Linked DNA regions of Gemmatirosa kalamazoonensis. The protein of the gene in region 1 interacts with the protein of each later gene in a pairwise test. Links are inferred from orthologs where the notes say so. Each region holds a gene or a part of one and is shown on either strand. Other genes may lie near its edges.

Evidence for each region.
Region 2: the proteins of J421_RS01515 (region 1) and J421_RS12595 interact in binary tests that used the Escherichia coli proteins (3 or more experiments, as listed by UniProt). The link is inferred for Gemmatirosa kalamazoonensis from one-to-one orthologs.

Annotation. Positions count from the first base shown.
Region 1 is NZ_CP007128.1:306,172-318,048, forward strand. The notes cover bases 5,261-8,247. They hold J421_RS01515 (trypsin-like peptidase domain-containing protein), read left to right. Parts: upstream 5,261-5,975; coding sequence 5,976-7,520; downstream 7,521-8,247. Other genes in these bases: ctaD (cytochrome c oxidase subunit I), read left to right, coding at 5,261-5,321; J421_RS32525 (hypothetical protein), read left to right, coding at 5,325-5,795; J421_RS01520 (sterol desaturase family protein), read left to right, coding at 7,617-8,247. Outside these bases: J421_RS01490 (PQQ-dependent dehydrogenase, methanol/ethanol family), read left to right, coding at 1-1,032; J421_RS01495 (c-type cytochrome), read left to right, coding at 1,029-1,628; coxB (cytochrome c oxidase subunit II), read left to right, coding at 1,618-2,814; more of ctaD, read left to right, coding at 2,811-5,260; more of J421_RS01520, read left to right, coding at 8,248-8,300; J421_RS01525 (putative bifunctional diguanylate cyclase/phosphodiesterase), read left to right, coding at 8,359-11,088; J421_RS01530 (HEAT repeat domain-containing protein), read right to left, coding at 11,144-11,877. UniProt on the Escherichia coli protein: DegP acts as a chaperone at low temperatures but switches to a peptidase (heat shock protein) at higher temperatures.
Region 2 is NZ_CP007128.1:2,932,669-2,944,477, reverse strand. The notes cover bases 4,141-7,059. They hold J421_RS12595 (OmpA family protein), read left to right. Parts: upstream 4,141-5,022; coding sequence 5,023-6,096; downstream 6,097-7,059. Other genes in these bases: ygfZ (CAF17-like 4Fe-4S cluster assembly/insertion protein YgfZ), read left to right, coding at 6,911-7,059; J421_RS12590 (HAD family hydrolase), read left to right, coding at 6,195-6,914; J421_RS12600 ((Fe-S)-binding protein), read left to right, coding at 4,141-4,815. In the rest of the region: J421_RS12620 (response regulator), read left to right, coding at 1-171; J421_RS12615 (LON peptidase substrate-binding domain-containing protein), read left to right, coding at 173-847; J421_RS12610 (FAD-binding oxidoreductase), read left to right, coding at 844-2,310; J421_RS12605 (FAD-binding oxidoreductase), read left to right, coding at 2,307-3,479; more of J421_RS12600, read left to right, coding at 3,487-4,140; more of ygfZ, read left to right, coding at 7,060-8,155; J421_RS12580 (hypothetical protein), read right to left, coding at 8,272-8,493; J421_RS12575 (magnesium chelatase ATPase subunit I), read left to right, coding at 8,739-10,226; J421_RS12570 (GNAT family N-acetyltransferase), read left to right, coding at 10,354-10,791; J421_RS12565 (response regulator), read left to right, coding at 11,054-11,809.

The DNA.
Region 1 (11,877 bases):
GGCGCGGTGTGGGGGTGGGTGAGCTACGATCCCGAGACGAAGTGGATCTACTACGGCACGAGCAACACCGGGCCGTGGAACGCCGACCAGCGCCCGGGGCTCAACCTGTGGACGAGCGGCGTGTTCGCGCGGAACGCCGACGACGGCATGGCGCGCTGGGCGTACGTGTTCACGCCGCACAACGAGTGGGACTACGACGGCGTGAACGAGAACGTGCTCGTCGACCTGCCGATCCAGGGCGAGACGCGCAAGGTGATGGTGCAGTTCAACCGCAACGGCTTCGCGTACACGATCGACCGCCGCACGGGCCAGGTGCTCGTCGCCGCGCCGTTCGGGCACGAGAACTGGTCGACCGGCGTCGACCTGACGACCGGGATGCCTAACGTGGTCCCCGAGAAGCACACGGTGCCGCCGGGCCGCTGGGTGCGCGACATCTGCCCGGCCGACATCGGCGTGAAGGACTTCGAGCCGTCGGCGTTCTCGCCGCGCACGGGGTGGTTCTACGTCACCGTGCAGAACATCTGCATGGACTACAAGGGACGCGAGGTGGGCTACATTGCCGGCACGCCGTACTGGGGCGCGCAGATGACGCGGCACGTCGGGCCCGGCGGCAACTACGGCGAGTTCGTCGCGTTCGACGCCGCGACGGGCAAGAAGATGTGGGGGATTCCCGAGCCGTTCCTCACGTACAGCGGCGCGCTCGTCACCGCCGGCGACGTCGCGTTCTACGGCACGGTGGACGGCTGGTTCCGCGCCGTGGACGCGCGCACGGGCAAGGTGCTGTGGTCGCGCAAGCTCGGCTCGGGGATCATCAGCGCGCCGATGACGTACCGCGCGCCGGACGGCCACCAGTACGTCGCGGTGGCCGCGGGCGTCGGCGGCGGCGCGATGACGACGCAGAGCCAGCCCGGGTTCCCGGCGCGCGGCAGCACGTACTACGTCTTCACGTTGGGCGCCAACATCCCCGCGACGGCGACGCCGGCGCCGGGCGACCAGTCGGGCGCCCCCAAGAAGCAGGGAGGGAAGCCATGACACGCGCCAGCATCGCCCTCGCGGCGTGCCTAACGCTGTTGGGCGCCTGTCGTCGCGACACGCAGGACGTGCGCGGCGGCGAGGTCGGCGACCGCACCCTCCCGCAGCGGCAGCCGCTGCCGCTGCACGCCGCCGACACCACCGGCCTCCCCGACGAGGGGGTGCTCGCGCGCGTCGCCATCGGCGACCTGGCGGGCGTCGGCAACAACACGCTCGACGCGACGGTGACGAACCCGTACGCGAGCGACGCCGCCGCCGTCGCGCAGGGGCGCGACACGTTCGTGGGGATGAACTGCGCCGGGTGCCACGGCTACGACCTGAAGGGCGGCATGGGCCCCGACCTCACCGACACGTACTGGCGCTACGGCGGCTCGCCGGCGGACATCTACAAGTCGATCTTCGAGGGGCGCCCGCAGGGGATGCCGGCGTGGGGACGCTCCGTCCCGCCGGCGCAGATCTGGAAGCTCGTCGCCTACATCCAGTCGAAGGGCGGCGCCTACCCCGGCCGCCTCGCCGACCGTGGCCGCCAGGGCGACCTCGGCGACGAGGACACGACGTCGTTCTCGACGCTGAAGGGGCGGAACAATGCGCACTGACGCGCGCCACGGCCCGGCGAGTCGCGTGGCGCGATCGAGCTCGCGCCGGTCGGGACTCCACGTACGAGTTTGCGGAGGACTGAAGAAGGACTTCGAAGGACTGAAGAAGGACGACAACAAAGAACTTGCAGTTGGTCCTTCTTCAGTCCCTTTTCAGTCCTTCTTCAGTCCCACGAAACCTCGTACGTGGAGTCATGGAATCGCGCGCCTGACGGCCCTGCTCACCCTCGCCGCCTGTAACGGCACCACGTCGTACCTCGACGCGACCGGCTCGGCGGGACGGAGCGAGGCCACGCTCGGCCGGTGGCTCACGGCCACGGCGTGCGCGGTGGTGCTCCTCGTGTGCGTCGCGATCGTTGCCGGCATGGCGCGCCGGCGCGGCGAGCGCGACGAGGGCACCGGACGCCGCGAGGTGAAGTCGGGGCTCGGCTGGATCTACGTCGGTACCGCGGTCACGGTCGCCGTGCTGCTCGTCGCCTACGCCGGCACGATGGCGACGCTCGCCGCCGCGAGCCGCCCGCCGTACACCCCGCCGCTCGTGATGGACGTCATCGCGCACCAGTGGTGGTGGGAGATCCGCTACTCCGATCCGGCGCGCCCGGAGCTCGGCTTCACGACAGCGAACGAGGTGCATCTTCCCGTCGGCGTGCCGGTGCGCGTGCGCCTGCACTCGGCCGACGTGATCCACTCGTTCTGGCTGCCGCAGATCGCCGGCAAGACCGACGTCATCCCGGGGCAGACGAACGAGACGTGGGTGGAGGCCGAGCGTCCCGGCACGTCGCGCGGCATGTGCGGCGAGTACTGCGGCCTGCAGCACGCCGAGATGGCGCTCGCCGTCACCGCCGAGCCGCGGGTGGCGTTCGACCGGTGGGCGCAGGCGCGGCGCGCGGAGGCCGCCGTGCCTAACGACGGCGTGGCTTCCGCCGGCGCGCACGTGTTCGCGCGCTCGTGCGGCGTCTGCCACGCGGTGGCGGGCACGATGGCGTTAGGCAGGGTCGGCCCCGACCTCACCCATATCGCGTCGCGCCCGACGATCGGCGCCGGCGCGCTGGAGAACACGCCGGCCAACCTCGCGCGCTGGATCCACGACGCGCCGAGCGTGAAGGAGGGCGTGCGCATGCCCGCGATGCCGCTCGACGCGGCCGAGCTGCGCGCCGTGGTCGCCTACCTGGAGACGCTGCGATGAGCGCCGCGCCCGTCCTGCCCACGGTCACCGTCGACCGCGCGCCGCTCGAGCGGCTGCGCGAGACGTGGGAGACGCCGCGCGGATGGCGCGGGTGGCTCTCCACGGTGGACCACAAGACCATCGGCCTGCGCTACCTCGTGACGTCGATCGCGTTCCTCGTGATCGGCGGCGCGGAGGCGCTGCTCATGCGCGCGCAGCTCGCGGTGAGCGGCCAGCACCTGCTCACCGCCGGCTGGTACGACCAGCTGTTCAGCATGCACGGCGTGACGATGATCTTCCTCTACGCCGCGCCGGTGCTGTCGGGGTTCAGCAACTACCTGTGGCCGCTCATGCTCGGGTCGCGCGACATGGCGTACCCGCGGCTGAACGCGCTGTCGTACTGGACGTACCTCGTCGCCGGGATCTTCCTGTACACGAGCCTTCCGTTGGGCGCGATGCCGAACGCCGGCTGGTTCGACTACGTGCCGTTCGCGGCGCGCGAGTTCGATCCCGGGCTGAACGTGGACTTCTACGCGCTGACGCTGCTGCTGCTCGCCGTGTCGACGACGGTGGGGTCGATCAACTTCGTCACCACCCTGTTCAAGACGCGGGCGCCGGGGATGTCGCTCAACCGGCTGCCGATCCTCGTGTGGGGCACGCTCACCGCCTCGTTCGCGAACCTGTTCGCGCTGCCGGCACTCTCCGCCGCGGCGGTGATGCTGTTCCTCGACCGGCGCGTCGGCACGCACTTCTTCGACGCGGCCGCCGGTGGGCATCCGCTGCTCTGGCAGCACCTGTTCTGGATGTTCGGCCATCCGTGGGTGTACGTCGTCGTGCTGCCCGCGATGGGAATCGTGAGCGACGCGCTGCCGACGTTCTGCCGCCGGCCGCTCGTCGGCTACACGTTCGTCGCGCTCGCCACCGTGACGACGGGGATCCTCGGCTTCGGCGTGTGGCTCCACCACATGTTCGCGACCGGGATCCCGCCGCTCGCGCTCGCGTTCTTCGGCGCGTCGAGCATCTTCATCACGATCCCGAGCGCGGTGGCGGTGTTCGCGTGGCTCGCCACGCTGTGGGACGGCCAGCCGTGGTATCCCGCGGCGATGAAGTTCATGCTCGGCTTCATCGCGCTGTTCGTCATCGGCGGCGTGAGCGGCGTGATGACGGCCGCCGTCCCGTTCGACTGGCAGCTCACCGACACGTACTTCGTCGTCGCGCACCTGCACTACGTGCTCGTGGGGATCAACGTGTTCCCCGTGGTCGCCGGCGTGTACTACTGGTTCCCGAAGTTCACCGGCCGGCTGATGGACGAGACGTTGGGCACGTGGAACTTCTGGACGATGTTCGTCGGCGCGAACCTCGTGTTCTTCCCGATGCACATCGTCGGGCTGTTGGGCATGCCGCGGCGCATCTACACGTATCCGGCGGGGCTCGGGTGGGACGCGTACAACACGGTGGAGACGGTCGGCGCGTTCCTGTTCGCGCTCGGCGTGGTGCTGTTCGCGGTGAACGTGCTGCGCAGCCGCCGCGGCGGCGCGCTGGCGGGCGCGAACCCGTGGGACGCGCCGACGCTCGAGTGGAGCGTGCCGTCGCCGCCGCCGCCGTACAACTTCGCCGTGCTGCCGACGATCGGCAGCCGGCATCCGCTATGGGAGAGCCGCCTCGAGGAAGGCTCGGCGCGCTCGGTGCTCGACCGCGGTCCCGTGCTCGCCGACGGCCGCGAGACGTTCGCCACGACGCCGCTCGACGCCGAGGCCACGGCGGTGATGCGCATGCCCGAGGACTCGTACGCGCCGGTGCTGCTCGCCGCCTCGCTCGGCGTCGTCGCGTACGGACTGCTGTTCTCGCTGCTCTGGCTCGCCGCGTTAGGCACCGTGGGCACGGCGGCGTGCGCGATCGCGTGGCTGTGGCCCGATGCGGCGACGGCGTTCGTCGGCACGGAGGTCACGTCGTTCGGAGAGCTGCCGGTAGGCGCGAGCGGGCGCCGGAGCGTCGGGTGGTGGGGGATGGCCGGGGCGGTGGCCACCGAGGGCGCCTTCTTCGCCTACCTGCTGTTCTCCTACTTCTATCTCGCGTCGATGTCGGGGAACGCGTGGCCGAGCGCGATGCCGGGATTCGGGCTGCCGCTGCTGAACACCGCGATCCTGCTCGCGTCGAGCGTCGTGGTGTGGTGGGCGGAGCGCGGCGCGCGCGTGGGCGCGACCGCGCGGCTGCGCACCGGCCTCGCCATCGCGATCGCGCTCGGCGTGGCGTTCCTCGCGCTGCAGGCCGTGGAGTACGGCCGCGAGCGGGCATCGGCGACGCACGACGCGTACGGCTCGCTGTTCTACACCATCACCGGCTTCCACGGCGCGCACGTGCTCGTGGGGCTCGTCATGCTCGCGGTGGTCCTCGTGCGCGCGCTGCGCGGGCACTTCGCGGCGCGGCGGCACGAGGCGGTGACGAACGTCGCGCTGTACTGGCACTTCGTGGACGCGGTGTGGCTCGCCGTGTTCACGTCGCTCTACGTGAGCCCGCACCTGAGGTGAGCGATGGCGACGGCAGCGCACGATGGATCGGGCGACGCGCATCCGGCCCCGGCGCGCGCACGCGCGGGACTCGCGGCGCTCGCGTTCGGCTTGTTCGGCGGACCGGCGGCATGGAGCGTCCAGACGCTCGTGAATCTCCCCGTCGCCGCGCACGGCTGCTTTCCGCGGCTTGCGCCGCTCGCCGGTGCGGCGAGCGGCGTGCGCGGGGTGGCGCTCGCGGTGAGCGCGGCGGCGATCGTCGTCGCCGCGGCGGCCGGCGCGGTGGCGTGGCGCACGTGGGCGCGGACGCGCGAGGAGCACCAGGCGGGGGCCGGCCGGGGCGCCGCGCACGCGCCGGAGACGGCGCTGCTCGAGACGGGTGAGGGCCGCACGCGGTTCCTGGCGCTGGCCGGCGTGCTCACCAGTCTCACGTTCCTCCTGGTGAGCGTCGCCCACGCGGGGGCCGTGCTGTTCGTCCCACCGTGCGGCGTCTGAGTCACCCGGCCCTTGCCCGCGCGGCGCCGTCTGACATCTTGGCAGGCAACCACGGCACGGCACCGGCGTGTCGATTCGGGGTAGATTCCGTTGGAACGGACAGCACGGTTACACCAATTCAGGCGAGGCATTCACGTCATGCGTGGTACTCTGCTCTCCCGCGCGACCGCCTCTACCGCGGTGCGCGTAGTCGCCGCCACGGTGCTCGGTGTCGGCGGCACGCTCGCGTTCAAGTACGCTCCGGCGCAGATCGCGTCGATGACCGGCCAGACGCCGGCGACCCTCACCGCCCCGGCGGCGACGCCCGGTGCCGGCGGTCCACAGGATTCCGGCTTCGTGAAGATCGCCCGGCAGGTGACGCCGGCGGTCGTCTACATCGAGAACGAGGGCGCGCCCCGCGTCGCGTCGCGCGACAACGGCGGCGGCGACGTCCCGCCGGGGCTGCGCGACCTGCTGCCGCGCGGCTTCCAGCTCGTGCCGCCGGGCGGGCGCGGCGGCCGCGCGCCGATCCAGCGCTCCTCCGGCTCGGGGTTCATCGTCTCGTCGGACGGTGAGATCCTGACGAACAACCACGTCGTCGAGGACGCGAACCGGCTCCTCGTCACGCTCTACGACCGGCGCATCTACCCGGCGCGCGTGATCGGCCGCGACCCGTCGACCGACGTCGCGCTCATCAAGATCGACGCGACGGGGCTGCCGACGCTGCCGCTCGGCGACGACGCCGCGGTGCAGGTCGGCCAGCCGGTGCTCGCGATCGGCGCGCCGCTCGGCCTGCGCTCCACGGTGACGTCGGGCATCATCAGCGCGAAGGAGCGCGGGGGCGACCTCTCGAACCTGTTCAGCTCCCAGCTCGCGATTGCCGACTTCCTGCAGACCGACGCCGTCATCAACCCCGGGAACTCGGGCGGCCCGCTGCTCGACATGGACGGGCGGGTGATCGGCATCAACAGCGCGATCGAGAGCCCCACCGGCGTGTACGCGGGCTACGGCTTCGCCGTGCCGGCCTCCATCGCGCGCATCGCGATGGACCAGTTCCACAAGTACGGCCGCGTGCGGCGCGCCATCCTCGGCGTCTCCATCACGGACGTGAAGGCGGAGGACGCGCTCGCCGCCGGGATGAAGGAGATCCGCGGCGCGCTCGTGAGCGGCTTCCAGGAGGGGAGCCCGGCGGAGAAGGCGGGGCTGAAGCAGGGCGACATCATCGTCTCGGTCGACAACAAGCCGATCTCCAGCGTCGCCGCGCTGCAGCGCACGATCTACGGCTACCAGCCCGGCCAGACGGTGACGCTCGCCTACGCGCGCTACGGCACGCAGGGCACGGCGCGCGTGCCGCTGCAGGAGGCGCCGCCGGAGAAGGAGACGGTCGCCGCCAACGACGCCGGCGAGCCGCGCAGCAACGCGACGCCAGCGGGACGTCTTGGCGTCTCGGTGGAACCGCTCACCCCCGAGCTGGCGACCCAGGCGCGCGTCACGAACAGCAGCATTCACGGCCTGCTCGTGAGCGAGGTGAAGGAGACGGGCCCCGCGCGCGGCCATCTCATCGAGGGCGACGTCATCGTCGCGGTGATCGGCCGCGGCGGCGTCCAGCGGCAGATCACGTCGGGCGCGCAGCTCAAGGACGCGGTCGACAACGCGCCGGGCGTCATCAGCCTGCTCGTCTACAACTCGCGCCTCAGCGTCGGCGCGGCGGGCACCCGCGTGGTGAACGTGCCGCTGAACCAGTAAGGCCAGGGCAGGAGGGCACGAGGGCAGGAGGGCAGGAGAGCCCGAAGCTCTCCTGCCCTCCTGCCCTTTCTGCCCTCCTGCCCTAATATGTGCCCCATGCCCGAGCACTACGTCTCGAACGCCGACGTGTCCGTGCGGATGTTCCGCAGCGGGTTCCTCGAGCGGTTCAGTCACGTGCATCCGGCGGTGCCGCACGTGATCTACGTGCCGCTCGTCGCGGGGCTGCTGTGGACGGCGCGGACGACGCGAGGGACGACGGCGCTGCTGTTCGTCGCCGGCCTGCTGCTGTGGACGCTCGCCGAGTACCTGCTGCACCGGCACGTCTTCCACGCGCCGGACCACATCATGGCCGAGACGCACGACGTGGTGGCGCGGCTCGCGCCCGACGAGCCGGTGCTCCCCGCGCTGCCGAGCTGGCGCCACCGCTCGTACTTCATCGCCCACGGCGTGCACCACGAGTATCCGAGCGATTCCAGCCGGCTCGTCATGCCGCCGGGGGCGAGCGTGCCGATCGCGATCGGGACGTGGCTGCTGTTCCGCGCGGTCCTCGGCCCGCTGCACGCGCCGGCACCGTTCGCCGGCTTCGTCGCCGGGTACCTCGTGTACGACACGACGCACTACGCCGTGCACCACTTCGGCATGCCGACGCCGTGGGGCCGCTACCTGAAGAAGCGCCACGCCCGGCACCACTACGTCGACACGGACAGCGACTACGGCGTGAGCTCGCCGCTCTGGGACGTCGTGTTCGGGACGTTCACCCGCTTCGAGCGGCGACCCTGACCCCGTAGCAGCGTCGCAGCCTCAAGGTCGTCGTCGGACCGGCCGATGTTAGTACACGATGCCCGCGCCGTCCGACGTCCCCGCCACGCGCCACGCCCCGGTGCGCGACCGCCTCGGCGCGGCGTTCCAGGCGGTCGTCGTCGCCACGGCGGCCGCGGCGCTCCTGCTCTGGGGCTGGCGGTTCGCTCCCGGCGGCGATGCGGCGGCGAAGGCGCAGCTCTGCGCGAACGCGCTCGTGCCGCTCGGGGTCGGCCTGGTCGTCGTGCTCTGGCTCGCGCCGCGCCGCGCGGACGTGGATCGGCGGGCGCGGCGGGCGTGGCGCGACCTCGCCGCCGCGGTGACGGTCTGGTGGCTCGCCGGCGTGCTGTGGGAGCTGCTCGGCCGCCCGCCGCTCTCCGCCGCGGACGGCGTGCAGCTGCTCTTCTTCCCGCTCGTCCTGCTCGGCGTCCTGCGCTTTCCCGCGGCGCCGCTCGAGCGCGAGGAGCGACTGCGCGTGTGGCTCGACACGGCGATGGTGCTGTCGAGCGGCGCGGCGGTGGTGTGGTACCTCGCGCTCTGGCCGGCGATCGCGCGCGGCGACGACCTCGCGCAGCTCGTGGTCAACACGCTCTACCCGCTCGGCGACGTCGTGCTGCTGTTCGCGGCGTACGTGGCCCTCCGCCGCGGCGGCGGCGCGACGCGCGGCGCGGTACGCTGGGCCGCGGCCGGCCTGCTTTCGCGCTTCGCGGGCGACCTGCTGTACCTGCGGCAATCATTCACCGGCGCGTACGACCCGGGTGGGCTCAGTGACCTGATGTGGCTGCTGGGATGCCTGATGCTCGCCGCCGGTGCGTGCGCGCAGCGGCGCGCCAGCGAGCCCGCCGCCGAGGAGCGCACCGCGCCGCAGACGCGCGCGAGCCTGCTGCCGTACGTCAGCGCGGTGCTGCTGCTCGTGTTCTTCGCCGTCGCGGTCGGCGGCGCGTGGACGCCGCGCACGCTGGTGCTGCTCGCAGCCACGATCGTCGTCACGTCGCTCGTGTTCGTGCGCCAGTACATGGTCGGGCGCGAGCACGTGCGGCTGCAGGGCGCGCGCGTGCGGCTCGAGGCGGAGCGCGCGGGCGAGGCGCGGTTCCGCACGCTCGTGCAGAACTCGTCGGACCTCATTCTCATCGTCGACGGCCGCGGGATCGTGCGCTTCGCGAGCCCGTCGCTCGAGCGCATGCTCGGCGTGCGCCCGGAGGACGCGGAGGGGCAGCCGCTCGTGACGTTCGTGCACCCCGACGACGCGGCCGACGCGGCGGAGGCGCTGGCCGTGACGCGCAGCGAGCACCGCACGTTCGGCCCGTCGCAGTACCGCGTGAGCGGCGACGGCGCGACGTGGCGCGCCGTGGAGTGCATGGCGGAGAACCTGTACGACGATCCGGCCGTGCGCGGAGTGCTGATCACGGTGCGCGACGTCACGGAGCGCGCGCGGCTCGAGGCGCAGCTCATCCACCAGGCGTTCCACGATCCGCTCACGGGGCTCGCGAACCGCGCGCTGTTCCGCGACCGCGTGGAGCATGCGCTCGCGCGCGAGGGGCGCGACCCTCACGGCGTGGTGGCGCTGTTCCTCGACCTCGACGACTTCAAGACGGTGAACGACTCGTTGGGCCACCGCGAGGGCGACCGTCTGCTCGCCGTCGTCGCCGACCGGCTGCTGAACGCGACGCGCGGCTGCGACACCGTGGCGCGACTCGGCGGCGACGAGTTCGGCGTGCTGCTCGAGAACGCGCACGCCGACGCCGACGCGGTGATCGTCGCCGAGCGCATCGTGAACTCGGTGCGCGTGCCGATCACGCTCGCCGGGCAGGACGTGAGCGTGGGGGCGAGCGTCGGGATCGCGCGTGCACGCTCGACCGACGGCGCCGAGGAGCTGCTTCGCAACGCCGACGTCGCGATGTACCGCGCGAAGCAGCGCGGCAAGAGCACGTACGAGATCTTCGCGCCCGCGATGCACGCCGCGGTCGTGGACCGGATGGAGCTGGAAGGCGATCTGCGCCGCGCCGTGGCGGACGACTGCGCGGAGATGCGCGTCCACTACCAGCCGATCGTGGAGCTGGCCGACGGCAAGGTGGCGGGGCTCGAGGCGCTGGTGCGCTGGCAGCACCCGCGGCGCGGGCTGGTGCAGCCCACGGTGTTCATCCCCGCGGCGGAGTCCACGGGGCTCATCGTGCCGTTAGGCCGGTGGGTGCTGCGCGAAGCGTGCGCGCAGGCGGCGCGGTGGCAGGCCGCGCGGCACGCCGCCGACCCGCTGGCGCCGCCGCTCACCATCACGGTGAACCTCTCGGCGCGGCAGCTCCAGGACCCATCGCTCGCCGACGACGTGCGTGCCGCGCTCGACGACGCGGGGCTCCCGCCGCACGCGCTGGTGCTGGAGATCACGGAGAGCGTGATCATCGCCGAGCCGTCGGCCGCGCTCGCGACACTGGCCGCGGTGAAGGCGCTCGGCGTGCGGCTCGCGATCGACGACTTCGGCACCGGCTACTCGTCGCTCGGCTACCTCCAGCAGTTCCCCGTCGACGTGCTGAAGATCGACAAGGCGTTCGTCGACGGCGTGACCCGCGGCGGCCCGCGCGCGGCGCTCACGCGCACGATCGTGGCGCTGGGCGACTCGCTCGCGTTGCACTGCGTTGCCGAGGGGATCGAGGACGAGCTGCAGCGCCGCCACCTGCAGGCGCTGGGCTGCGGCTACGGGCAGGGGTTCCTGTTCGCGCGGCCCCTGCCGGCGGACGAGATCGAGGCGATGATCTGCGACGGCGTGGCTGCGTAGCTGCGTGGCTGCGTGACGGCTCAACGCAGCCACGCAGCCACGCAGCCACGCAGCGTCACTTGCTCGTCAGCAGCTCCTCGAACAGCGCGAGCGCGCGCGGGTCCTGCGAGCGGCCGAGCCAGAACAGCGCCGAGCGGCGCGTGGCCGGGTCGCGGTGCGTGCGGGCGATGCGGATGAGGGCCGGCACGCCCTCCTCGCTCGGGCGCCGGGACAACGCGAACACCGCCTGATCGCGGATCTCGCGCTCCGGGTCGTCGGCGAGCTCCGTGAGCCCCTTCGTCGCCGCGTCACCCGCCGCCTGGCCGAGCCAGAACACCGCCTGCGAGCGCGTCTCGCGCTCGGCGCGGTCGTCGCGCGCGAGGCGGAGCAGCGCGGGCCACACCGTCACGCTGTCGACGAGCGTGCTCGGGAACACCGCGTCGCGCGACGCGCGCCCGCTGCCGCGCTCCGCGAGGCCGAGCAGCAGCCCCGCCGCCTGCGGCGCCGGCACCTGGCCGAGGTCCGTGACGTCGGACCCCGCGGCGCGCCACCGGCCGCCGACGTAGAAGCGCACCGCCTGCACCTGGCCGCCGCTCACGTCCATCGCGAGCCGGCCGGGGCCCGTCTGACAGTCGTCGTCCCACTCGACGTCGCGCGAGCGGCGCCACGAGTCGTCGCGGTAGGTGCGCGTGCGGTCGTCGCCGTCGCGGCGGATGTGGATGTTGCTGCCGTTGCCGCAGACGTCCGGGCGCACCGTGAACGTGAGGCGCACCGTGCCGTCGCGCACCGCCGCCACGCGCTGGGCGAGCG
Region 2 (11,809 bases), 2.6 Mb from region 1 along the record:
CGCATCGAGCGCGAGCGCCCGGAGCTGCTGCGCAAGCTGATCCTCTCCACGGGCGACGCCGTGTCGCCGGAGGCGGCGGCGTTCCTGCGACGCGCGGCGTGCCCGGTGCTCAGCAAGCCGTTCGAGCTCGCCGAGCTCCGCGCGATCGTGGAGCGCGTGTGCGCGCAGTGACGTGATCGCGCGGCGTCTCCCGCTGTTCCCGCTGCCCCTCGTGCTGTTCCCCGGCACGGTGATGCCGCTCCACATCTTCGAGCCGCGCTACCGCGAGATGCTCGCCGACTGCCGCGACGGCGACGGCCGCTTCGGCATCATCCTCACGGGCGGTGAGCCCGAGCGCGCGCTCCCCGCAGGCCACGTCGGCTGCGTCGCGGAGCTGCGCGAGGTGCAGATGCTCGCCGACGGCCGCGCGAACGTGCTCGTCGAGGGCACGCGGCGCTTCGCGCTCGAGCGACTGGTCGACGCGCCGCACGCCTATCACGTCGCGCTCGTCGCCGACTACGACGACGAGCCGGGTGACGACCGGGCCGCGCTCGACGACGGAGCGCAGCGCGTGCGCTCGGCGTTCGCGCGCGTGGCCCGCGCCGCGCGCGCCATCGCCGACGACGACGCCCCGCTCCCCGACCTCCCCGACGACCCCGCGCTCGTCGCGTTCCGCGTCGCGTCGCTCGTCGACTTCGACCGTGCCGATCGGCAGGCGCTGCTCGTGTCGCGCTCCCCGCTCGCGCGGCTGGTCACCGTGGCATCGCTGCTCGAGCGCGCCGTTCCCGGCGTCGAGGACCGCGCGGCGACGCACCGGCGCGCGCGCGGCAACGGGCACGGACCGGCCGACGCGTTCGGCGCCGCATGAGCGACGGGACGACGGCCACGCTGCCCAACGCCGTTAGGCCTTCCCTGCCCGACGGCCTCGCGCGTCGGCTCGCGGACATCGTCGGCGAGCGCTTCGTGCTGCGCCGCACGAGCGAGCTGCGCGTGTACGACTCCGACGGGCTCCCCGGCTACCACCGGCAGCCGTCGCTCGCCGTGCTCCCCGGCACGCGCGACGAGACCGTCGCCGTGGTCCGCGCGCTCGCGGCGGAGCGCGTGCCGTTCGTGCCGCGTGGCGCGGGCACGGGGCTCTCCGGCGGCTCGCTCGCCGACGGGTGCGTGATCGTCGGCCTGAACCGGCTGACGCGAATCCTCGCCGTCGAGCCCGAGGATCGTCTCGCGGTCGTGGAGCCGGGCGTCGTGAACACCACACTGACGCGGGCCACCGCGCCGCACGGCCTGCACTACGCGCCCGATCCGTCGAGCCAGACGGCGTGCACCGTCGGCGGCAACGTCGCAGAGAACGCCGGTGGCCCGCACTGCCTGAAGCACGGGGTCACGCTGAACCACGTGCTCGCCTGCACCGTCGTGCTCCCCGACGGCGAGATCGTGACGTTGGGCAGCGCCGACGGCGAGCGCGCGGGCTACGACCTGCTCGGCGCGTTCGTCGGCAGCGAGGGCTGCTTCGGCGTGGCGCTCGACGTGACGGTGCGGCTGTCGCGCGACCCCCAGGCGGTGCGCACGATGCTCGCCGACTTCACGTCGCTCGAGGCGGCTGCACACGCCACGTCGGCGATCATCGCGGCCGGCATCACGCCGGCGGCGCTCGAGGTGATGGACGGCCCCGCGATCCGCGCGGTCGAGGCGTCGATCTTCGCCGCCGGCTACCCGCAGGACGCGGCCGCGGTGCTGCTGTGCGAGTTGGACGGCCTCGCCGACGGCATCGACGACGATGCGGCGCGCGTGACGGCACTGTGCCGCGAGGCTGGCGCGCGGAGCGTGCGCGCGGCGAGCGACCCGGCCGACCGCGCGCGGCTCTGGCAGGGACGCAAGAAGGCGTTCGGCGCGATGGGACGCCTCGCGCCGCACCTCGTGCTGCAGGACGCGGTGGTGCCGCGCACGCGGCTCGCCGACGTGCTCGCGCGCATCGAGGCGATCGGCACCGCGCACCGCGTGGCCGTCGCGAACTTCTTCCACGCCGGCGACGGCAACCTGCACCCGACCATCCCGTACGACGCGCTCGACGCGGACCAGGCGGCGCGCGTGCATGCGGCGATGTCGGAGATCATGCACGTCTGCGTCGACGCCGGCGGCACCATCACGGGCGAGCACGGCGTGGGGCTCGACAAGCAGGGCTACATGGACCTCGTGTTCGACGACGCGACGCTCGCCGCGATGTGTCGACTGCGCGACGTCTTCGATCCCGAGCGGCGCGCGAACCCGGGCAAGGTCGTCCCCGCGCGCTCGTGCCGCGAGTGGCTGGCCGCGCCGCAGCTCCGTCGGTGAGCGCGGCGACCGAGTCCGTCGCGCCGCCGCCTGTCGGCGCGCCTAACGACACCGCCGACGTCGCATCGCTCGTGCGCGACGCCGCGGCGCGCGGCACGCGGCTCCGCCTCGTCGGCGCCGGCACGTGGCTCGACGCGGGGCGGCCCGTGACGGCCGACGCGTCGCTGCCGCTGGACCGGCTCAGCGGCGTCGTCGACTACGTGCCCGGCGACCTGACGCTCACCGCGCGCGCGGCGACGCCGCTCGCCGAGATCGCGCGCGTCACGGCGGCCGAGCGGCAGCTGCTCGCGCTCGACCCGTTCGGCGAGGGCACGCTCGGCGCCACGGTCGCCACGGCGTCGGCGGGACCGCTCGCCCACGCGTTCGGGACGCCGCGCGACAACGTGCTGGGGCTCACGTTCGTCGACGGCTCCGGCGAGATCGTGCGCGCCGGCGGCCGCGTCGTGAAGAACGTCGCCGGCTTCGACCTCGTGCGCCTGCTCACCGGCGCGTGGGGCACGCTCGGCGCGCTCACCGAGATCACCGTGCGGCTGCGTCCGATGCCGGAGCTCGACGTCACGGTCGCCGCGCCGCTGCCGTCGACGCACGCGCTGCAGCCCTTCCTCGCCCGGCTGCGCGCCGCACCGCTGTCCGCGTGGGCGCTGGAGCTCGCGAACGCGCCGCTCGCCGAGCACCTCGGGCTCGTGAAAAGACCGCTGCTCCTCGCGCGCCTCGCGGGCAACGAGGCGCTCGTGCGCGCGCAGCGCGCGACGCTCGCCGACCTCGCGGGCGTGGGCGACGTCGCCGACGTGGGAAGCGACGTGTGGCGCCGGTTGCGCGCCGTGGAGCCTGCGGTCGCGACGGTCGTGCGCGTGTCGGCGCGACCGTCGCGCCTCGCGGCGCTGTGCGCGCAGCTGTTCTCTCCCGCCGCGGGCGCGTTCGGCGTGCTCGCGCACGCGAGCGTGGAGCGCGGCATCGCGCGCCTCATCCTGCCGGGCGACGCCGGCTTCGGGCTCCCACGCTTCGACGTCGGCGACGCGGCGCCGGCGGTCGTCGTCGAGCGCCTGCCCGCATCGCTGTGGGCGGAGCACGGCGCCCACCTCGCGCCGCCGCGCGAGCCCGACCGCCTGACGCTCGGCGTTAGGCGCGCGTTCGACCCGCACGGGATACTCAATCCCGGCATCCTGTAGCCGCATGGTGCTGCTTCCCAATTCCACCGCGCCCTGCGCGCTGCCCGACTCGCCGCTCGCCGCCGCCAAGCCGGGGATCGACGCGTGCGTGCACTGCGGGTTCTGCCTCCAGGCCTGTCCCACGTACGTCAATCTCGAGGACGAGAACGACAGCCCGCGCGGCCGCATCCTGCTCATGCGCAGCGTGCTCGAAGGCACGCTGCCGGCCGACGACGCCGACGTCCGCACGCACATCGACCGGTGCCTCGGCTGCCGCGCGTGCGAGACCGCGTGCCCGTCGGGCGTGCCGTACGGCCACATGCTCGAGGCGATGCGCGCCACGCTGTACACGCGTCAGCCGCCGCCGCTCGTCGCGCGCGTCATCCTCGCCGTGTTCGCGCGACGCGCGCTTCTGTCGCTCGCGCTCCTCGGCGCGCGCGTGCTTCGCGCCACGCGGCTGCCCCGGCTCCTGTCGCGTCTTCCGGGTCGGATGGGCTTCGCGTTCGCGATGCTCGCGTCGACCGAGGCGCCGCTGCGCGGGCGCCGGTGGACGCCGCGCGGCACGGGCGCGCGCGGCACCGCGACGCTGCTCGAGGGATGCGTGATGCGCGGGCTGTTCCGCCACACGAACGCGGCGACGAAGCGCGTGCTGCGCGAGAACGACTACGCGCTCGCCGACACGCGCGGGCAGGCGTGCTGCGGCGCGCTGCACGCGCACGCGGGCGACCTCGACGCGGCGCGCGCACTCGCGCGCGCGAACGTCGCCGCGTTCGAGCGCTCGAGCGCGGAGTGGATCGTTGTGAACTCCGCGGGATGTGGAGCGATGATGAAGGAGTACGGCGAGCTGCTCGCCGACGATCCCGCGTGGTCAGCGCGCGCGCGCGCGGTCGCGGAGCGCGTGCGCGACGTGAGCGAGCTGCTCGTCGCCGCGGGACCGCGGCCGACCGGCGGACCCGTCCTGCTGCGGTCGAACGGCGGTGGTACGAGCGCGCCGCTGCGCGTGACGTACGACGCGCCGTGTCACCTGCTGCACGCGCAGCGCGTGTCGCTGCCGCCGCTGCAGGTGCTCGGCGCGGTGCGTGGCGTCGACCTCGTCGCGCTCACCGACAGCGATCAGTGTTGCGGCAGCGCAGGGATCTACAATCTCGTCGAGCCCGACACGTCCGACGCGGTGCTCGCACCGAAGCTCGCGCACATCGCCGCGACCGGCGCGGCCCTCGTCGCGACGGGCAATCCCGGGTGTCTCATGCAGCTCGGCGCGGGGCTGCGTCGCGCCGGCGCGCATGCACGCGTGCTGCATCCCGTGGACCTGCTCGACGCCGCGTACGCGAGCGGCGAGCGCGCGGCGCCGGCCTAGAAACACACGTTTCGCCGAGAGAAAACGTCGCCGTCGCCCGCTTGCGTCGCGAACCGGATTGGCGAGCTTTCAGGCGCAATTTCCGGCGGCCGCACGCCGTCGAGGGCGTGGTGCGGCGCGACGAACGCGCTCAGCCGTCGCGCACGACTGTTGCATCGTCCGCAGGCGTCCTCACTCCCGCGGTTGGACCATACTACGGAAGGCAACATGAGAACTCGCTCTGTCGTCGCCACGTTGGCTACGGTGTCCGTCCTGCTGCCTGCCGCTGCGTCCGCGCAGCGGCGCAGCGCCATCGAGGTCGGCGGGTTTGGGCGCTACACGATCCAGCCCGACACGCTCAACGTCGAGAACGTCTTCGCCGGAGGCGGCCGCCTCGGGTATTACATCTTTCCAGGCCTGTCGGTCGAGGGTGAGGCCTCATTCGGCGTCTCGAATCAGAAGCGCAACACGGCGACGGTGCCGGACTCGCTGCAGGACGTGTCGCACACGCTCTGGCAGGCCCGGCTCCTCTACAACACGCCGCGGGCCGCGCGCACGAGCTTCATGATCGGCGCCGGCTACGCGTACGACGGCTTCGGCCGCATTCGCCTCGTCGCGCCGCGCGGCCAGGGCATCAGCGGCCTTGTCGGCCTGCGCTGGTATCTCACGAACCGGATCAGCGCCCGGTTCGAGGCGAACGGCTACTATGTGTTCGCCGACGACAGCGCGAACCCGTACCCGCGCAAGGCGACGTTCACGCCGAACTTCCAGGTCGGCCTGAGTGGCCTGTTCCGCAACGCCGCGTCGGTGCCGACGATCGTCACGCGCTACGACACCGTGCGCGTCACGCAGACGCGCGTCGACACGATCTTCCGCGACCGCATCGCCGAGGCGACCACGCCGTCGCCGAGCGCCGGCGCTGGTGGTGGTGGGGGTCTCGCCCGCGGCGCCACGGTCGTCATCGGCGTCGTGAACTTCGACTTCGACAAGTACGACCTGAGCAGCGACGCACGCCGCATCCTCGACGACGTCGCGTCGTCCCTCGCCCGTCCCGAGGCGTCCAACCTCAACCTCGTCGTCACCGGTAACACCGACGCGATCGGCGGCGAGAGCTACAACTCCCGACTCGGCGAGAACCGCGCGAAGGCCGTCGCGGACTATCTCGTGAGCAAGGGCGTCTCGCAGTCGCGCATCACGCAGCGCTCCGCCGGCGAGACGAACCCGGTCGCGAACAACACGAACCCGGAAGGGCGCGCGACGAACCGCCGCGTGCTCATCGAGCTGCAGAACGGCGCGCCCTGACGCACCCGCGTCAGTCGTCGCACCCGACGCTCCACGTTCGCCGGCCCCGGCCCGCGCGGACGTGGAGCGTCGGCCGTTGGTGCCCTCGAGCTCCTGACGTGCGCGCCGACCGCCCGGGCCCCGCAGCGCTGCTGCTCGAGCTGGAGGGCGTCCTCGCGGACACCGTCGCCGCGCGCCGCGCGGCACTGGCCGACGCGCTGGCCGGGCGCGGCCTCGCCCTCCCCGACGACCTGCTCGCGCGCGCGGCGGACGGCCGCGCGCCCGCCGTCGCCGCGGCCCGCGCGGCCGAGCTCCTCGCGCGCGAGCCCGGCGCGCCGGGGCTCGACGCGGTCGACGTGGACCTCGTGGCGCTCGCCGCGACGCGTTCCTTCGCCGACCGTGCAGCGCACGGCGTGTCGCTCGTGCCCGGCGCGCGAGACGCGATCGATGCGCTTGCGGACGTCGTGACGCTCGCCATCGTCACGCGTGCGCCGGCCCGGCTCGCGGACGACGTGCTCGCGCTCGCGAAGCTCGACGGGATCGTGCGGGTCGTCGTCGCGGCGGAGCACGTCGCCGCCCCCAAGCCGTCGCCCGCCGCGCATCTGCGCGCGCTCGCTCGGCTCGCACGCATCGGACCGCTCGCCCCGGAGCGGGTCGTCGCGATCGAGGACGGGCCCGACGGCATCGCCGCCGCAGCCGCGGCCGGCGTGCTCGCGCTCGGCGTGTGCCGCGGCGCGCCCGATGCGAGGGAACGCGGCGTTTGGGTGGCGAGCGCCGAGGCCCTGACTTACGATGCGCTCGTGGAACTCGTCGTCACTCGCGGAGTGCGAGGCACATGACCTCTCCGTCGTCTCCCGCTGACGCGCCGCCGGCGACCGCCGCGCCGGGCGCGCAACAGAGCGCGCAGCCGAACGCGCCGCAGCAGGCGCCGCGTCGGCCGGTCGTCCTCGACTACGGCGATCCCGCCACGGAGTACGCCGCGCTCCGCACGGGCGCACTGCTCGTGGACCACGGCGACCGCGACCTGTGGATCTTCCAGGGCGCGCAGGCGCGCGAGACGCTCGCGGGACTCGTCACGAACGACGTCGTCGCGCTCACGCCGGGACACGGCGCGTACGCGGCCGCGCTGACCCCGAAGGGACGCATCGTCGCCGACCTGCGCCTCCTCGCGCTCGCCGACGCGACCATCGCACCGGGTCCCGCACCGTCGGTCCGTGCACGCGCCGCGACAGCGCCGAGCGCCGGCGACGGTACGACCGTCGAGCCGACGTGGCCGACCGCCGCGGCGGTGCTCGTCGACGTGCCGGGCAGCGCGGCCGAGGGATGGGACGGCGTCGTGCGGAAGTTCGTGAACCCGCGTCTCGCCGCGTACCGCCGCGTCACCGAGCACGTGCGCCTGTTCGCCGTGTACGGCGTGCGCGCGCGCGACGCGGTCGCCGAAGCGTTCGCGCTGCCGCCGTCGGCGCTCGCCACGCTCGCGCCGTACGGGCACGCGACGGTGGAGACCGGAGATGGACCGTTGATCGTCGTGCGACTCCCCGACCTGGGACTCGACGGCTTCGGCGTGTACGCACCGACGGCGGCGTTCGACGCGGCGTGGGCGCGCGTCGCGCGCGCGTCGAGCGTCGTGCCCGGTGGGCTGCGCGCCTACGACGTCGCGCGCATCGAGGCGGGGCGCCCGGCATGGGGAGTCGACGTCGACGACACGACGATCCCGCAGGAGGCGAACCTCGACGAGCTGCACGCGATCTCGTACACGAAGGGGTGCTACACCGGACAGGAGGTCGTCGCGCGCGTGCACTTCCGCGGACACGTGAACCGGCATCTGCGCGGGCTCGCGTATCCGCCCGACGACGGGCTGCTGCCGACCGGCGCGCGCCTGCTCGACGCGGACGGGCGGGACGTCGGCGACGTGCGGAGCGTCGCCGTCTCGCCGCGCATCGGCGGCATCGCGCTCGGCATGGTGCGGCGCGAGGTGGCGCTCGGCGCGACGCTCGTCGTGCGCACGGCCGACGCGTCGAGCGACGGCGCGAGCGGCGATCGGTTCGTCACCGTCGGCCCACTGCCCTTCCCGTTGTAACGAACGTCGTCGCGGCGTTGCAAACGCGCGCTGGATCGCGCGACGGCCATGAACGCGACGGCGGGGCGCAGCACCGAGTGCCGCGCCCCGCCGAGGGCCCATGCGAGCGAGATCGCTTACGGCTTCTTGGTCGCCGTGTCGTGCTTCATCGCACCGGTGTCCGACTTCATCGCGGCGCTGTCCATCTTCATCGCGCTGCTGTCCGTCGCGGCGGGCGCAGGCGTCGTCGACGGGGCCGGGGTCATCGCCGGGGCGGCGGTGTCGGCGGCAGGGGCCTGCTCCTTCGTGGAGCAAGCGGCGAGAGCGAACACGGCGGCGACCAGGGCAAGGCGCTTCATCGACGATCTCCTAGGAGGGCGGTATGAACTGCATTGGAGACCCGCGCCCGACGGTTGGGCCCGGATTCGGCGGAAAACTAGCCGCGCCTCCGGAGGTGTCAAGACCGCCGCGGATTAAGTCGTGCAGCGGCAACGCGTTCGCATTCTCGCGCATGCGTCGCGCGTCGCTCGCGCGAGAGTTGCGCGCGTCGTGACCGCGTCGAACGTTACAGCAGGTCGCATCTCAATCACGGACAGGAGCCCCCTTGGCATCACTCCCGCAGACCCTCGGCGCCCTGAAGCGCTCGCCGTTCGGCGCGCCCGAACGCGCGACGCGCTCGGTGAAGGACGAAGTACGGCAGAACCTCCTGGCGCGCCTCGCGTCGGGCGGTCCGCTGTTCACCGGCGTGCTCGGGTACGAGGACACGGTGATGCCGCAGATCGTCAATGCCCTGCTCTCGCGACACAACTTCATCCTGCTCGGACTGCGCGGGCAGGCGAAGTCGCGCATCCTGCGCGCGCTCGTCACGCTGCTCGACCCCGAGATGCCGATCGTCGCCGGCAGTGAGGTGAACGACAACCCGTTCGCGCCGATCTCGAAGTACGCGCGCACCCTCATCGACGACGCCGGCGACGACGCGCCGGTCGCGTGGGTGTCGCGCGACGCGCGCTACGTCGAGAAGCTCGCCACGCCCGACGTCACGGTGGCCGACATCATCGGCGACGTCGATCCGATCAAGGCCGCGCGCGGCGGACACCTGCTCTCCGACGAGCTGACGATCCACTACGGCATGCTGCCGCGCGCGAACCGGGGCATCTTCGCGCTGAACGAGCTCCCCGACCTCGCGGGCAAGGTGCAGGTCGGGCTGTTCAACATCATGCAGGAAGGCGACGTCCAGATCAAAGGCTATCCCGTTAGGCTCTCGCTCGACGTGCTGCTCTGCTTCACGGCGAACCCCGAGGACTACACGGCGCGCGGCAAGATCATCACGCCGCTGAAGGACCGCATCGGGTCCGAGGTGCTCACGCACTATCCCGACGAGGTGGAGCTCGGGATGGCGATCACGCGGCAGGAAGCGTGGACCGACCGCCCGTCGCTGGACGGCCGGAAGGTGCGCGTGCCCGACTTCGTGCTCGAGGTGATCGAGCGTGTGGCGTTCGAGGCGCGCACCGACAAGCGCATCGACAAGCGCTCCGGCGTGTCGCAGCGCATGCCGATCACGGTGCTCGAGAACGTCGTCTCGAACGCCGAGCGGCGCGCCGTGCTGTCGGGCGAGCAGGAGGTCGTGCCGCGCATCTCGGACATCTATGCCGCACAGTCCGCGATCACCGGCAAGATCGAGCTCGAATACGAGGGAGAGCTCGTCGGCGGCCACGCGATCGCGCGCGAGCTCATTCGCCGCGCCGCCGATGCGACGTTCCGCGCGCGCGCCGGCGGCGTGAACGTGGACGACGTCATCATGTGGTTCGACGAGGGTGGCGCGCTGCAGGTGAGCGACGACCTGCCGCCCAAGGTCGCGGCGCAGGCGTTCCGCACGGTGCCGGCACTCACCGAGGTCGTGCACCACGTCGGCCTCGCGACGCCCGACGACGATGCGTTCACCGTCGCCGCCTGCGAGCTCGCGCTCGAGGCACTCGTCGCGCGCCGCAAGATCTCCCGCTCCGACGCGGGGCAGTACGGCCGCGCGCAGCCGGAGCAGCGCCGCCGATCGTCGGGTGGGCAGGACATGTTCGGGGGCGGGCTGAGTGCGTAGTACGCCGAGGCGCCGGGACTCGGGACTCGGGACTCGGGACTCGGGACTCGGGGGGCACGAGTCTCGAGTCCCGAGTCCCGAGTCCCGGCTGTCCATCCGGGCCGCGGCCGCCGACGATCTCGAGACGGTGCTCGCGTTCCGTCTCGCGCTGCTGCGCGAGCACGCCGGGAACCCGGTCTACGGCCGGCTGCGCGCCGACGCGCCCGAGCGCGCACGCCGGCTGTTCGCGGCGCAGCTCGTGGCGCCCGACGAGGTGACGTTCCTCGCCGAGCGCGGACGATGTGCGGTGGGCGTGCTGCGGTGCATGGAGAGCCGCGGCTCGCCGCTGCTCGACCCCTCGCGCTACGGCTACGTGGCGTCGGTCTACGTGGTCCCCGCCGAGCGGCGGCGCGGCGTGCTGCACGCCCTGCTGGACGCCGCGGCGCAGTGGTGCACCACCCGCGACCTGGACGAGATGCGCCTCCACTCGGCCGCCGACAACGACGTGGGCAACGCGGCCTGGGACGCCCTCGGCTTCACCGTGGTGGAGCATCTGCGAACCCGCGCCGTCCCGCGCTCCCGCTGACGGCGAGCTTCCGGGCGGGCTCGAGCGCGTCGTCGTGTGACGTAACGCACACGCCGGCGTTGCCTGCGGCAGTGGTCATGCGTCAAGAGGGTTTGCGGCGCCCACGCCCGTCGCCGGCCGCCGCTCGACCCTTCGCTCGACGATGCCCCAGTCGCCGTCAGCCGCGACATCACATGCTCCCGGAAGGCCGCCGTCGGCGGCTCGGGGCGGACCGTTTTCGCGACGCCCGCGGCTCGGCGTCCGCGGACTGCTCATCGCGCTGGTGTGTGCGGTCGCCGCGCCGTTCGTGCTCGGCACCGCGTTGCGGGTCCGCGAGCGGGTCACGGCCGCGCGAGTGGAGGCGGGGCGGCGCGCGCTCGACGTCGCGGGGCTCGTGGCCGCGCGGCTCGACGACCGCGCACGGGACGCGGGCACCGTGATCGCCGACGCATTCCGCGGCGCGCGCCTGCCCGACGGAGCCACCATCACGATCCTCGACGCGCAGGGCGTGGTGCTCGGCCACGGCCCGCGCGGCGAGGAGCTGGTCGGGCGGCGCATGCCGAATCTCGCGGCATTGCCCGACGCGGGCCGGCGCGAGGCCATCGAGGTCGTGGGATCGGACGGGGCGCCGTGGCTCGCCGCGTTCGCGACGGCACCGGCCACGGGATGGCGTGTGCGGGTCGCGGTCCCGCGCCGCGCCGCGGACGCCGCGGTGCGAGGAGAGGTCGCGCGGGACGTGCTGCTCACGGCCGCCGCGCTGGCGCTCGCGTTAGGCCTCGCCGCGGTCGTCGGGCGGAGGGTCGTCGGCTCGCTCGATTCGACGTTCGACGAGATGGCGGCCACGATCGACGCACGCACCGCCGCGCTCCGCCGCATCGAGCAGCGCTATCAGCTGCTGTTCGAGGCGTGTCCACTGCCGCTGTTCCTCTCCGAGTTCGCGACGCACCGCATCCTCGCCGTGAACGACGCGGCGTGCGCGGAGTACGGCTACACGCGCGAGGAGTTCACGCATCTCACGCTGCTCGACCTGCGGCCGGCG